DNA from 4 places in the Rhodoferax sediminis genome. Region 4 is predicted to be linked to each of the others. Evidence: predicted binding sites of a transcription regulator. Region 4 holds the regulator's gene; each other region holds the start of a gene.

Region 1 (3,206 bases), 1.8 Mb from region 4:
GGGGCCGATGACCATGTCCACACCGGGCTGGGTGTCCGGATTGCCCGCGTTGCCGATGGCGGCAATGCGTCCACCTTGAAGGCCGATGTCGGCCTTGACGATGCCCCAGTGATCGATGATCAGCGCGTTCGTCAGGACCGTGTCCATCGCGCCTTCGGCGCGCGTGCGCTGGCTCTGCGCCATACCGTCGCGGATGGTCTTGCCGCCGCCGAACTTCACTTCCTCGCCGTAGCCGCCGCCGCGCAGGGTGAGGTCCTGCTCCACTTCAACGATCAGGTCCGTGTCCGCGAGCCGGATCCGGTCGCCCACTGTGGGGCCGAAGATTTCGGCATAGGCGCGCCGCCCGATGCTGGCCATCACGCGGCTCCTGGGGACGGCGCATCGAGCGCCCCCATGACGTCGCCGTGAAAGCCGAACACGCGGCGCTCCCCGGCGTAGTCCACCAGCTCCACCGTGCGCTGCTGGCCCGGCTCGAAACGCACGGCGGTGCCGGACGTGATGTTCAGGCGCATGCCGCGCGCCGCGGCACGATCGAAGCGCAGCGCGGCGTTGGTTTCCGCGAAGTGGTAGTGCGAGCCGACCTGAATGGGCCGGTCGCCCGTGTTTTGCACCGCCATGGGGAGCGTGCGGCGCCCCGCGTTCAGCAGGTGCTCGCCATCGTCGGTGAAGAGTTCTCCGGGGATCATGAAGTCATCCTTTCAGATGATGGGCTGGTGCACCGTGACCAGTTTGGTGCCGTCGGGAAAGGTGGCTTCCACCTGGATGTCGGCGATCATCTCGGCGATGCCGTCCATCACGTCGGCACGGGTCAGGATGGTGCGGCCTTCGCTCATGAGCTGTGCCACCGTCCTGCCGTCGCGCGCGCCCTCCATGACCGCGGCGGAGATCAGTGCCACGGCTTCGGGGTAGTTGAGCTTGAGCCCGCGCGCACGCCGGCGCTCGGCCAGCAGGGCGGCCGTGAAGATCAGGAGCTTGTCTTTTTCGCGCGGCGTCAGTTCCATGGGGTGCAGATCAGGTCAGGCGGAATGGGCGATTCATTGTGCAGCAACTTGCGTTCCAGGCACACCCCCGGCGCATTTTTCAGGTGCGGCCCCGCCGTCTGGCATCCAACGCACCTTGCAGGTGCCGCGCGATGCCCGAAACGGTGCGTTCGTGAGCGATTTCGATGGCTGTGCGCTCGCGAGCGGGACGCACGGGCCTGGCATGGAGCTTGCTGATACCGGCTCGATCTGATTGTGGATCGCAACTTTCTTGGAGAAGAGAAATGAACCGACGAGGGAATCTCAAGGCGGTCGCCGTGGCGGCTGCCGTTGCCAGCGGCGCGTTTGCCTTTGCGCCTCAGGCGTTCGCGCAGGACACCATCAAGGTTGGCATCCTGCATTCGCTGTCGGGCACGATGGCGATTTCAGAGACGGCGCTGAAAGACATGGCGTTGATGACCATCGAGGACATCAACAAGCACGGCGGTGTCATGGGCAAACAGCTCGAACCCGTGGTCGTCGACCCGGCGTCCAACTGGCCGCTGTTCGCCGAGAAGACCAAGCAGTTGCTGGGGCAGGACAAGGTGGCCGTGATCTTCGGCTGCTGGACCTCGGTATCGCGCAAGTCGGTGCTGCCGGTGGTCGAAGAAATGAACGGCCTGCTGTTCTATCCGGTGCAATACGAAGGCGAGGAGCTGTCGAAGAACGTGTTCTACACCGGTGCCGCGCCCAACCAGCAGGCCATTCCCGCCGTGGATTACCTCATGAGCAGGGAAGGCGGGGGCGCCCGCCGCTTCGTGCTGCTGGGCACCGACTACGTGTACCCGCGCACCACGAACAAGATCCTGCGCGCCTTTTTGCATAGCAAGGGTGTGAAGGACTCGGACATTGATGAAAAATACACCCCATTCGGTCACAGCGATTACCAGACCATCGTGGCCGACATCAAGAAGTTCTCGCAGGGCGGCAAGACGGCCGTGATCTCCACCATCAACGGCGACTCCAATGTGCCGTTCTACAAGGAACTCGGCAACGCTGGCCTGAAAGCCAAGGACGTGCCGGTGGTGGCTTTCTCGGTGGGCGAGGAAGAGCTGCGCGGCGTCGATGCGAAGCCGCTGGTGGGGCACCTGGCTGCGTGGAATTACTTCATGTCGCTCAAAAATCCGACCAACGCCGCCTTTATCCAGCAGTGGAGCGAGTACGCCAAAGCCAAGAAGCTGCCGGGTCAGGCGGACAAGCCGCTGACCAATGACCCGATGGAAGCGACATGGATCGGCATCCACATGTGGAAGCAGGCGGTGGAGAAGGCGAAATCCACCGGCACCGACAAGGTGATCGCGGCGATGGCCGGTCAGACCTTCAAGGCGCCGGACGGATTCACCGTCGAGATGGACCCGAAGAACCACCATCTGCACAAGCCGGTGTTCATCGGCGAGATTCGTGGCGACGGCCAGTTCAGCGTGGTGTGGAGGACGCCGGCACCGATCAAGGCCCAGCCCTGGAGTCCCTTCATCGAAGGCGACGACAAGAAGCCCGACTATCCGGCCGGCAAGTCGTCCTGAGCAAGTGGGCACCGGCCCATTCCCTGGCGAGATTCTTCATGCTTCGGCGATCGATCCAGGCGGTGTTGGCGGCACTGCTGATGGCAGGTGCCGCTCACGCGCTGACACCGGATGAGGCCGTGGTCATGGCGACGGGCGACGCCAGCGACCGCGTGGCTGCCATCAACAAGGCGGTCTTGAGCGCCGATGCGAAAACAGCCGACTTTCTCCAGGCCCTGGCCGATGACGCGGTCAAGACCACGCCCGCCCATGTCTATGTCATGAGGAACGGGAAGGGCTACGATCCCGTCACTGGCAGCCCGCTGAAGGTGCCTGACGATGCCGAGGATGTGGTCAACAGCAACCTGCTGCGCGGCACGCTCGACTCCGCGATGGCAGCGCTCAAGCTGTCCAGCCCTGATGAGAAGGTGCGTGCGGACGCGGTGCAGACGCTGCTGAACGAGCCCGACGAATCGCACCTGCCGCTGGTGGAGAAGGCGCTGGCGGCCGAAAGCAATCCGCAGATCAAGGCCAGGCTCGAGCGCGTGCGCGCCGCCAGCATGCTCGACAGCCCCGATCTGACGCACCGGCTCGAAGCGGCCGCGACGCTGGCGACCGGCCGCAGCCCCGAGGTCAAACTGCTGCTCAACGAGCGCCTGGGCAAGGAAGACAATGCCGCAGTCAA
Region 2 (3,206 bases), 590 kb from region 4:
CGAGAGTCGGGACACGGTGCTGGAGTTTGGCCGCATCAACCTGCGCTATGGGCCGGGCTACGGCTACAACCCGACCGATTTTTTCCGCGATGGCGGCCTTCGCGTCGTGACCACCGCCGACCCGTTTGCGCTGCGCGAAAACCGCCAGGGCAGCGTCATGCTGCGCGCGCAGCGGCTGTGGAGCGGTGGCTCGCTGTCGGTTGCCCTCTCGCCCAAGCTGGCGGATAGCCCCAACGCGGCGGGCTGGAGCCCCGACCTCGGCTCGACCAACAATCGCAATCGGGCCCTGGTCGCACTCGGCACCCAGTGGTCGCAACGCGTCAGCAGCCAGTTATTCCTATACAAGGACGCCGCCCTGTCGCCCGCACTGGGCGCCAATATGACCGCCTTGCTATCGGACGCCGCTGTCGCCCATATGGAATTGACGCGAAGCAAGGAGCCCGATTTGCTGAGCCGCGCGTTGTCCTTGCCATCCAGCAGCACGTCCACGCGCAATCGCTTTGTGGGGGGCGTCACCTACACCACAAGCAGCAAGCTGTCGATCACCGCCGAATACGAATACAACGGCTTTGCGCTGAACCAGTCCAACTGGGCCGCGCTGGGCGCCTCGAGCACGGCGCCCGCCAGCCAGCTCGCCTACCTTGGTGGAGCACTGCAGCTTCAGGATCTGGCGTCCCGGCAGGCCTACCTGATTTACGTCACGCAAAAGAGCCTCTGGCTCAAAAATCTGGATTTGACCGCTTACCTCCGCCTTAACCCCGACGACAACAGCCGGCTCGCCTGGGTCGAGCTGCGCCACCATTGGGCCAAGTTCGACCTGACCCTGCAGCTGCAGCAGAACATGGGCAACGCCACCAGCGACTTCGGCGTATTGCCCGATCGTCGGCTGGTGCAGGTGTTGGGGACCTACTATTTCTGAAGGAAGTCGCGGAAATATCGTCGAAATTCTTTACACCAGTGCCGGCTCGATTTCGCAAGAATCACGTAAAACCGGCATTTTTCGAGATAAATCAACAACTTATAGATTGATCGATCTTCTGGCACGCAATCTGCTTATCTCTTCGCGAGAAGTCGATTACACCCAACCACTGAACTACTAGGGGAAGCCACCATGAAGACGATGATGAAAAAACTCTTGGCCGGTGCTGCAGTCGCTGCGAGCTTGTTCTCGCTGTCTGCGCCTGCTTCCGCCACGTTGACCAACTGGTATCTGGACACCGATGGGGCCGGCGGCAATGCGCCTGTTCTGGTGCATGACTATCTGGACCTGACCGGCACGGCTTATGTGCACAATACTTTTGTGGGTACTAACTTTACATTCAACGAAGTTGGCAGTTTCTTGAATTTGAGCGCTGATGGCTCCACTCTCCTGAATCCAGCCCTCACGGCCAAGTTTATTGGGTCGGGCTCCGGGTCGGTTGGCGGGCCCCTTAGCTTCAATCCCGGTGGCTCCCTGAACGTTTTCTCCGGCGCCACAAATATAGGCACCTTTACCCTTCAGGCGGGCAGCGCCGTCCTCTTGGCGAACAGCGTGCTGCCAAATGGCACGATTTCGTTCATCTTCAAGGCGACCAGTCTGGCTACCGGCTATTTCTTTGACAGCGCCATGAACGATCTTGCGTCTATCGCTAATTCGCCGACGGGCCTGCTTCTTGGTTTTGCCACCACCAACGTCATTCTTGGAAATACGCCGAATGTCAATGCGAACTTGGTGACTGATTACAACACTGCGTTTGGTACCAACTTCGGTACGGTTGCTGCAAATAGCACGACCGATCTGAATCTTTCCAATAACGGCCAGTTCCGCTTGGCAGTGCCCGAGCCGTCCATGCTGAGCCTGTTTGGTCTTGCCCTGCTTGGCTTGGGATTCATGACCCGCCGCAAAATGAAGTCCTGAGAATCTTCAGCTTCATGGAGCCCTGTGAGAAATCACGGGGCTTTTTTTTATGGTGCGCCCGGCAGGGCGCACTTACTTGGAGGTGAAAGTCCTCTATACGCCCGGCAAGGGGAAGTGTTAGCCCAAGACAAGGGTTTCGCGGGCGACTGCGAATCTGAAGGAAGCTGTAGGGCAAAGCGCTGGCCTGACTCCAGGCGAGCGGATATGAGGCGTCGTAGCGGGGGTGAGGTGGCCCAATTCACTAAAGCCCGAAACTTGCACGGAAGCGGTGCGGCGTAGATCCGACAAGCATAAGCGTGAAAGTGGGTGGCGCGGGTGGCGCGACAGGTACAAGACTCATGGGTTCTGAGATTGATTCGCAGATTCCTTGAGGCCGGGATGATGGCTGACGGGATGCAGGTGGCCAAGACGAAGGGAACGCCCCAATGCGGCCCCTGTCGCCGCTGCTGTCCAACATCTTGCTGACCGATCTCGACCGGGAATTGGAACGTCGCAAGCTGTCGTTCTGCAGGTACGCGGATGACTGCAACATCTACGTCAGCAGTCAGCGGACGGGGCAACGGATCATGGCGGGGGTGAGGAGCTTTCTTGTAAAGCGGCTCAAACTCACTGTGAACGAGACCAAGAGTGCCGTAGCAAGACCGTGGGTGCACAAGTTCCTGGGCTACAGCGTTACGGTGCACCAAGCCAGCAAAATCCGTATCGCCAAGCAGAGCATCGAGCGCCTGAAAGGGCGCATGCGCGAACCGTGCCGTCAAGGCCGGGGCAGGTCAACTGGCCCGGATCATCGCGATGCTCAATCCGGTTCTGAGGGGATGGATGAATTACTTCAGCCTGACCCAGAGCCGGCGGCCTGTTGAAGAGCTTGATACATGGTTGCGCAGGCGACTGCGCTGCATCGTCTGGCGGCAATGGAAGCGCCGCGAAAACGCGGGAGTCGAAACTGCGCGCACATGGGCTTTAGGCCCAACGCGCATGGAAATCCAGCGTCAACGGGCGGGGCCCTTGGTGGAACGCCGGGGCCAAGCATATGACCGCAGCCTTGCCGCCGAAATACTTCACGCAACTCGGGCTGGTCTCGCTGGTGACTGTCCACCAGCATCTCCAGCGTCCTGTTTGAACCGCCGTATGCGGAACCGCACGTACGGTGGCGTGAGAGGGCTGAGGGGGTAACCGCTCAGCCTACTCGATCTCCGAGCTGGCGGCGCTTGCTGATGTGTGTTTAAGGTGACTGCCGCAGCACCTGCGGATCTGGGCGTGCTGCGCTGGCGCGCAGCAGCCTATAGGGATTTGAAGTTCAACTGAATAT
Region 3 (3,206 bases), 170 kb from region 4:
GCACTTTCGCCAGGCCATGGTCACGCGCCTGAAGATCATGTGCGACCTCGACATCTCCGAGCGCCGCAAGCCGCAGGACGGCAAGATCAAGTTCAAGAAATACGGCCCGCTCGACATCGAGCTGCGCGTCGCCACCATTCCCTCCGCCGGCGGCGTTGAAGACGTGGTCATGCGGATCCTGGCCGGCGGCGAGCCCATTGCGCTCGACAAGCTGGGCCTGACACCGCACAACCGGGCACGCCTGGTCAAGACCATCGAAAAACCCTATGGCCTGTTCTATGTCTGCGGCCCCACCGGCTCGGGCAAGACCACCACGCTGCACTCCATCCTCAAGCACCTGAACACGCCCGAGACCAAGATCTGGACCGCCGAGGACCCGGTTGAAATCACGCAAAAAGGCCTGCGCCAGGTCCAGATCAACAAGAAGGCCGGCATCGACTTCGCGCTCATCATGCGCGCCTTCTTGCGCGCCGACCCCGACGTCATCATGGTCGGCGAGTCGCGCGACAAGGAAACGGTGTCCATGGGCGTGGAGGCCTCGCTCACCGGCCACCTGGTGTTCTCCACGCTGCACACCAACTCCGCGCCCGAGTCCATCACGCGGCTGCTCGACATGGGCATGGACCCGTTTAACTTTTCCGATGCGCTGCTCGGCATCCTGGCGCAGCGGCTCGCGCGCAAGCTGTGCGACTGCAAGCAGGCCTACGAGCCCACTTCCGCGGAAATCAACGACTTCATCAAGGAATACGCCGACGAACTGCGCCACACCGTGGCGTGGAAGCTAGATGCCGGCGGCGAGGCGCAAAAGCTGCTGGAGGCCTGGACCGGGCAGTACGGCCAGGACGGCAAGCTCACCTTTTATCGCGCCGTGGGCTGCGACAAATGCAATAAAACCGGCTACAAGGGCCGCGTCGGCCTGCACGAACTGCTGATTGCCGACGACATCCTGAAGAAGCTGGTGCAGGAGCGCGCCCGCGTGTCCGAGATCTTCGCCGCCGCGGTCGAGAGCGGCATGCGCACCCTCAAGATGGACGGCATGGAAAAGATCATGCTGGGCATGACCGACCTGAAACAGGTGCGCTCGGTCTGCATTAAGTGACGAAAATTGTCAGCCCCCTGGTCTGAGTGGGTCAAAAAGCGTCGGCCCGCAGCGGCCAATGCGTGAAAAGGTTCACAAAAAAGCGGGATGAACGCCCTGGCATGCAACCTGCTGTAACTTCTTCGCATTTCAGTTTCAACCAAGGAGTTTTTCATGAAGCGTTCCATGCAAAAGGTTCAAAAGGGTTTCACCCTGATCGAGTTGATGATCGTCGTGGCGATCATCGGTATTTTGGCGGCCGTGGCGTTGCCGGCGTACAAGGATTACACGGTAAAGGCGCGTATGTCAGAAGTGGTTTTGGCTGCGTCGCAGTGCCGCACATCCATCAGTGAGGCCGTGCAAACGATGAGCGTCAGTTCTGTAGGCACTGCAGACGGCTGGGGTTGCGAAGCAAACATCGCAGACACAGCTGGTGCAGGCCCCACGAAAATGGTGCAATCCGTCAGGACCAGTGCGAGTGGCGTGATTACCGTAAAACCGGATGCCACCGCTTTGGGCGTAACACTTGCGCCGGCCACCGACTTCCTCACACTCTCGCCCTTCAAAGACGTGGCTTTGACCACCGCAATTGATGTGAGCGCTGCGAACAAAGACCAAGGTTCGCAAATCGCAGGCTGGAAGTGTCTGGGTTCTACGGCGCTGATCAATAAATACCTGCCTGGCTCCTGCAAGTAATTCTTCTACGCCACATTTGCAAGAAGCCTCCTCGCGGAGGCTTTTTCGTCTCTATGTACCTCGCCACTATCCGCCAATTTTTGGGCTACGCATGCTTGGCAAGAAAATTTGAGCCAGATTCTAAATAGCCCTGATCTACTCAATCAAAGCTGACTCTAGCCCATGACTGTCAAACAATAGCCGCTATTAAAAACGTAGTGATTCGGGGAAATAGGAGCCCAGGCGCCAATCATTTCGCCGGCAGAAGCATGCACGTAAAGCCGATTACCAGGCGCGAGGCGCCCACCCTGAGAAAATACACCCCTCCACCATGCTGGCACGTTTGAACCTCCGCTCCCGCCTGCGCGCCGCGGGCCTGCATCTGCTGGTCTCCGCTGCATTCGCGACCCTGGCCGCGACTCTCGTCTTCGACCTGTGGTACCCCGACGCCTACCGCCTGCTGGCGGGCGGGCGCGATCTGTTCCTTCTGGTCGTGTCGGTGGACGTGGTGCTGGGGCCGCTGCTGACCTTCGCCGTTTTCAATCCGGCCAAGGGCTGGCCGCACCTCAGGCGCGACCTCGCGGTGATCGGCCTGCTGCAACTCGGCGCCCTGCTCTACGGCTTGCATACGGTGTACATCGCGCGCCCCGTCGCACTGGTGTTCGAGGTGGATCGCCTGCGCGTCGTCGCGGCGGACGCCGTGTACACGCCCGAACTGCCCCAGGCGCTGCCGCAATATCGCAGCCTGCCACTCACCGGGCCGTGGCTGCTCGCCGCGCGGGCGGCGCGCCCCGGTGAGGAGCGCAACCAGGCCTTGTTCATGGCATTGGGTGGTGCCGACACGGGACAGCGGCCGCTGTTCTGGCAGCCGTACAGCGAGGCGCGGGACCGGGTGCTGGCCCGGTCCAGGCCGGTGGCCGTGCTGCTGGCGCACGACCCGGCCCACAGCGCCGACCTTGCCACGCGCTTGCGCGCATTCAAGCTCGACCCGCAGCAGGCTCGGTTCCTGCCGGTGATCGCGCGCGGCGACTGGGTCGCGCTGTTGCGCCCGAATGGCGAGGTGGCGGGTTTCGCGCCTTATGACGGGTTTTTTTGAGGGGCGATGGGGGCCGTCGAGGGGGCTTTCGCCGGCAGGCGGGCGGTTGTTGCGCGTGCCGCGTTGGGCCATGCTGTCGTTCACTGCGCTGCTCGGCGTGGTGTTTGTGGGCGTGGCCACGGATTACCTCAAGGCCGAGGACAACTACCGTACCCTGTGCATGGAGTCGGCGCGCATTGGCGTGGACCGCATCGTGACGCCGGTGCTCTTCCGCTATGCGCTGGCGGCCGGCCTGAATGGCCAGCCCGAGGTCGCGCGCGACACGCTGGCACGTATTTGCCGCATTCACGAGCCCAAGCGCTGTGTGGAGGCGCGTGAGGGCTGGGCGGCGCTGCAGGTTCGCTATCCACAATTGGC
Region 4 (3,206 bases):
TCACGGTGGAAGAAAACGTGCGCGCGGTGCTGGAGCTGCAGCGCCATGGCGCCGATGGCGACCAGGCCGGCCGTGCGCTGTCCAAAAGCGAGATCGAGGAGCGTCTCACGACGCTCTTGCAGGACCTGCGGGTGGAGCACCTGCGCGATTCGTCCGCGCTGTCGCTGTCGGGCGGCGAGCGCCGGCGCGTCGAGATTGCGCGCGCGCTGGCGACGCAGCCGCGCTTCATCCTGCTCGACGAGCCATTTGCCGGCATCGACCCGATCGCGGTGATCGAGATCCAGCGCATCATCGTTTTCCTCAAGAGCCGGGGCATCGGCGTGCTCATCACCGACCACAACGTGCGCGAAACCCTGGGCATCTGTGACCATGCCTTCATCATCAATGATGGCCACGTGCTGGCGCAGGGCACCCCTTCGGAGATCGTCGACAACGCCGATGTGCGCCGGGTGTACCTGGGCGAGCATTTCCGCATGTGAATATGGCCCCCACGCTTGTCACTGCGTGTACTGCGCTGCCCCCCGAGGGGGCCGTCGGCCGCCTTGGGGCGGCCCGGCGCCGGCCGGGTGCTCCCCGCGCTTGCCATTGCGTGTACTGCTTCTCCTTGGGGCGGCGCGGCGGTCGCCTGACGCCATGAAGCAGGGCCTGTCACTTCGCATTTCGCAGCATCTGGCGCTGACGCCGCAGCTGCAGCAGTCGATCCGGCTGCTGCAGCTCTCGACGCTGGAGCTGAGCCAGGAAGTGGAGCAGATGCTCGATGACAACCCGTTCCTGGAGGTCGCCGAGCTGGAAGCGCCGCGCGAGGAATTCGGCCTGGCGCAGTCCGACACGCGGGTGCGCGAAGACGACCGTGACACCGATTTTGCTACTAATTCGGTAGCTGGTAGCCAGGACGACATGAGGGCTACAGCTCAAAATGATGCTGAATTTCCGCTGTCGGGCCGCGACGAAGAGCAAAGCTGGGACGGTGACGGCACCAGCGAGGTCCGGCCCGACGACAGCGAATGGGGCGGCGACGCGCCCGCGCGCAGCAACAACCTGGGCGACGCGGATGCAATGGATGCCACCGAGCTGGCGGGCAGTCAGGAATCGCTGCAGTCGCACCTGCACCGCCAGGCGCTCTCACTGCGCCTGTCGCAGGAAGACCGCGCCGCGCTGCACTTCCTGATCGAATCGCTGAATGACGACGGCTACCTGGAAGACACGCTGCAGTCGCTGGCCGAAGGGCTGGCCGGCACCGACGAGGCGCAGGTGGAGGAACTGGTGCAGTGTTTCACGGTGGCGTTGTCGCTCTTGCAGCACCTGGAGCCCACGGGCGTCGGCGCGCGGCATCTGGGCGAATGCCTGGCGCTGCAGCTGCGCGCACTGCAGGACTTTGATCACGGCGACCCGGCGCGCCAGGAGGTCGTCGAGGTGGCGCTGCGCATGTGCGCCCAGCCCATGGACCTGCTGGCGCGGCGCGACGTGCGGCGACTGGTGCAGCTGTGCGGCGCCACTGAAGCGCAGGTCAAGGCCGCCATGGCGCTGATCGGCCGGCTCGAGCCCAAGCCGGGGCGGCGCTTCGTGCAGGTCGAGCGCAATATCGTGGTGCCCGACGTGATCGTGACCAACGTCGGGCGCGGCGGCCAGCCCAAGTTTCGCGTGCAGCTCAATCCCGACGTGATGCCGCGCCTGCGCGTGCACGACATCTATGCCAATGCACTCAAGCAACACAAGAGCGGCGGGCGCGATGCGTCGAACCACGCGGCGCTGCAGCAGCGGCTGCAGGAGGCGCGCTGGTTCATCAAGAACATCCAGCAGCGTTTCGACACCATCCTGCGCGTGGCCAACGCCATCGTGGAGCGGCAAAAGAGCTTCTTTGTGCACGGCGAGCTGGCGATGCGCCCGCTGGTGCTGCGCGAGATTGCCGACGAACTCGGCCTGCACGAGTCCACCATCTCGCGCGTGACCACCGCCAAGTACATGGCCACGCCGTATGGCACCTTCGAGCTCAAATACTTCTTTGGCTCGGGCCTGGGCACCGAAACCGGCGGCAATGCCTCGAGCACAGCAGTGCGCGCACTGATCAAGCAGTTTGTGGCGGCTGAAGATCCCTGCAAGCCGCTCAGCGATAACCAGATTGCCGACATGCTGAAGGAACAGGGCATCGAGTGCGCGCGCCGCACCGTGGCCAAATACCGCGAGGCGCTGCGGATCGCCCCCACCAACCTGAGAAAAACCCTGTGAACCAGCTGCAACTTTTTCTGCCCTGCGCGGCCGGCGTGGAAGCCTTGCTGGGCCTGGAGGCGCAGCGCATCACCGGCGCCGCCGAGCGGGATCTGCAGACGCTGCGCGGCGGCGTGCAGCTTAACGCGTCGTGGCGCGATGCGCTGCTGCTGAACCTGCACAGCCGGCTGGCCCAGCGCGTGCTGGTCGAGCTCTCCAACACCGAGTATCGCAACGAACAGGATCTGTACCACGCCGCCGCCAGCGTGGCCTGGGAGATCTGGTTCACGACCCGGCAGACCTTCAAGGTCGAGGTCACGGCGCAGCACAGCCCGTTGACCAGCCTGAACTTTGCCGCGCTCAGAATCAAGGACGCGATTGCCGACCGCTTCCGCCACAAGAGCGGCGTGCGCCCCGACGTGGACACCCAGTGGCCCGACGCGCGTATCTACCTGCACCTGACGACCGACCGCGCCCTGCTCTACATCGACACCTCGGGTGAGCCGCTGTTCAAGCGCGGCTGGCGCGAGGACAAGGGCGAGGCCCCGCTGAAGGAAACGCTGGCCGCCGCCATGCTGGCCGCCAGCGGCTGGGATGCCGCGACGCCGCTGTACGACCCGTGCTGCGGCAGCGGCACGATCGCGATCGAGGCGGCGCAAATCGCCTGCCGCATCGCGCCGGGGTCGCTGCGCCGCTTCGGCTTCGAGAAGCTGTTGCCGTTCCAGAGTCATGTCTGGTCCGCTATCAAAAACGAAGCGCTGGCGGCACAAACGACACCGGCCGCACCCATATTTGGCAGTGACGTGGCGCACCGGATGGTGGATTTCGCGCAGCGCAACGCGGCGCGCGCCGGCGTCGGCGCCGCGGTGGAATTCCGCGGCGGCGACGCACTGCAGCGGCTGCCGCCGGCGGCCAGCGGCGTGATGCTGGTGAATCCTCCCTATGGCGAGCGCATCGAGGTCGCCGGCGTGGCCGGAGGCGGCGCGCGCGGGCGCGTCTTC

The links. Region 4 encodes sigma-54, which starts transcription at its own class of promoters, with help from an activator protein. Its sites were predicted from a motif close to TGGCANGNAANCTGCTTT; they were not measured.
Region 1: urtA (urea ABC transporter substrate-binding protein) is a predicted target of sigma-54. The motif match lies at 1,200-1,217, and genes of this name have one in related genera.
Region 2: EUB48_RS04130 (PEP-CTERM sorting domain-containing protein) is a predicted target of sigma-54. The motif match lies at 1,039-1,056, and genes of this name have one in related genera.
Region 3: EUB48_RS00485 (pilin) is a predicted target of sigma-54. The motif match lies at 1,197-1,214, and genes of this name have one in related genera.

Annotation. Positions count from the first base shown of each region.
Region 1 is NZ_CP035503.1:2,891,380-2,894,585, reverse strand. It holds gene ureC (urease subunit alpha) at 1-357, opposite strand, end outside; gene EUB48_RS13945 (urease subunit beta) at 357-686, opposite strand; gene EUB48_RS13940 (urease subunit gamma) at 699-1,001, opposite strand; gene urtA (urea ABC transporter substrate-binding protein) at 1,265-2,542, shown strand; gene urtB (urea ABC transporter permease subunit UrtB) at 2,581-3,206, shown strand, end outside.
Region 2 is NZ_CP035503.1:854,455-857,660, forward strand. It holds gene EUB48_RS04125 (hypothetical protein) at 1-919, shown strand, start outside; gene EUB48_RS04130 (PEP-CTERM sorting domain-containing protein) at 1,112-1,897, shown strand; gene EUB48_RS21590 (reverse transcriptase domain-containing protein) at 2,323-2,757, shown strand; gene EUB48_RS21595 (group II intron maturase-specific domain-containing protein) at 2,717-3,070, shown strand; gene EUB48_RS04140 (hypothetical protein) at 3,178-3,206, opposite strand, start outside.
Region 3 is NZ_CP035503.1:92,541-95,746, forward strand. It holds gene EUB48_RS00480 (GspE/PulE family protein) at 1-1,099, shown strand, start outside; gene EUB48_RS00485 (pilin) at 1,253-1,774, shown strand; gene tfpZ (TfpX/TfpZ family type IV pilin accessory protein) at 2,085-2,849, shown strand; gene EUB48_RS00495 (hypothetical protein) at 2,920-3,206, shown strand, end outside.
Region 4 is NZ_CP035503.1:262,443-265,648, forward strand. It holds gene lptB (LPS export ABC transporter ATP-binding protein) at 1-479, shown strand, start outside; gene EUB48_RS01295 (RNA polymerase factor sigma-54) at 634-2,226, shown strand; gene EUB48_RS01300 (THUMP domain-containing class I SAM-dependent RNA methyltransferase) at 2,223-3,206, shown strand, end outside.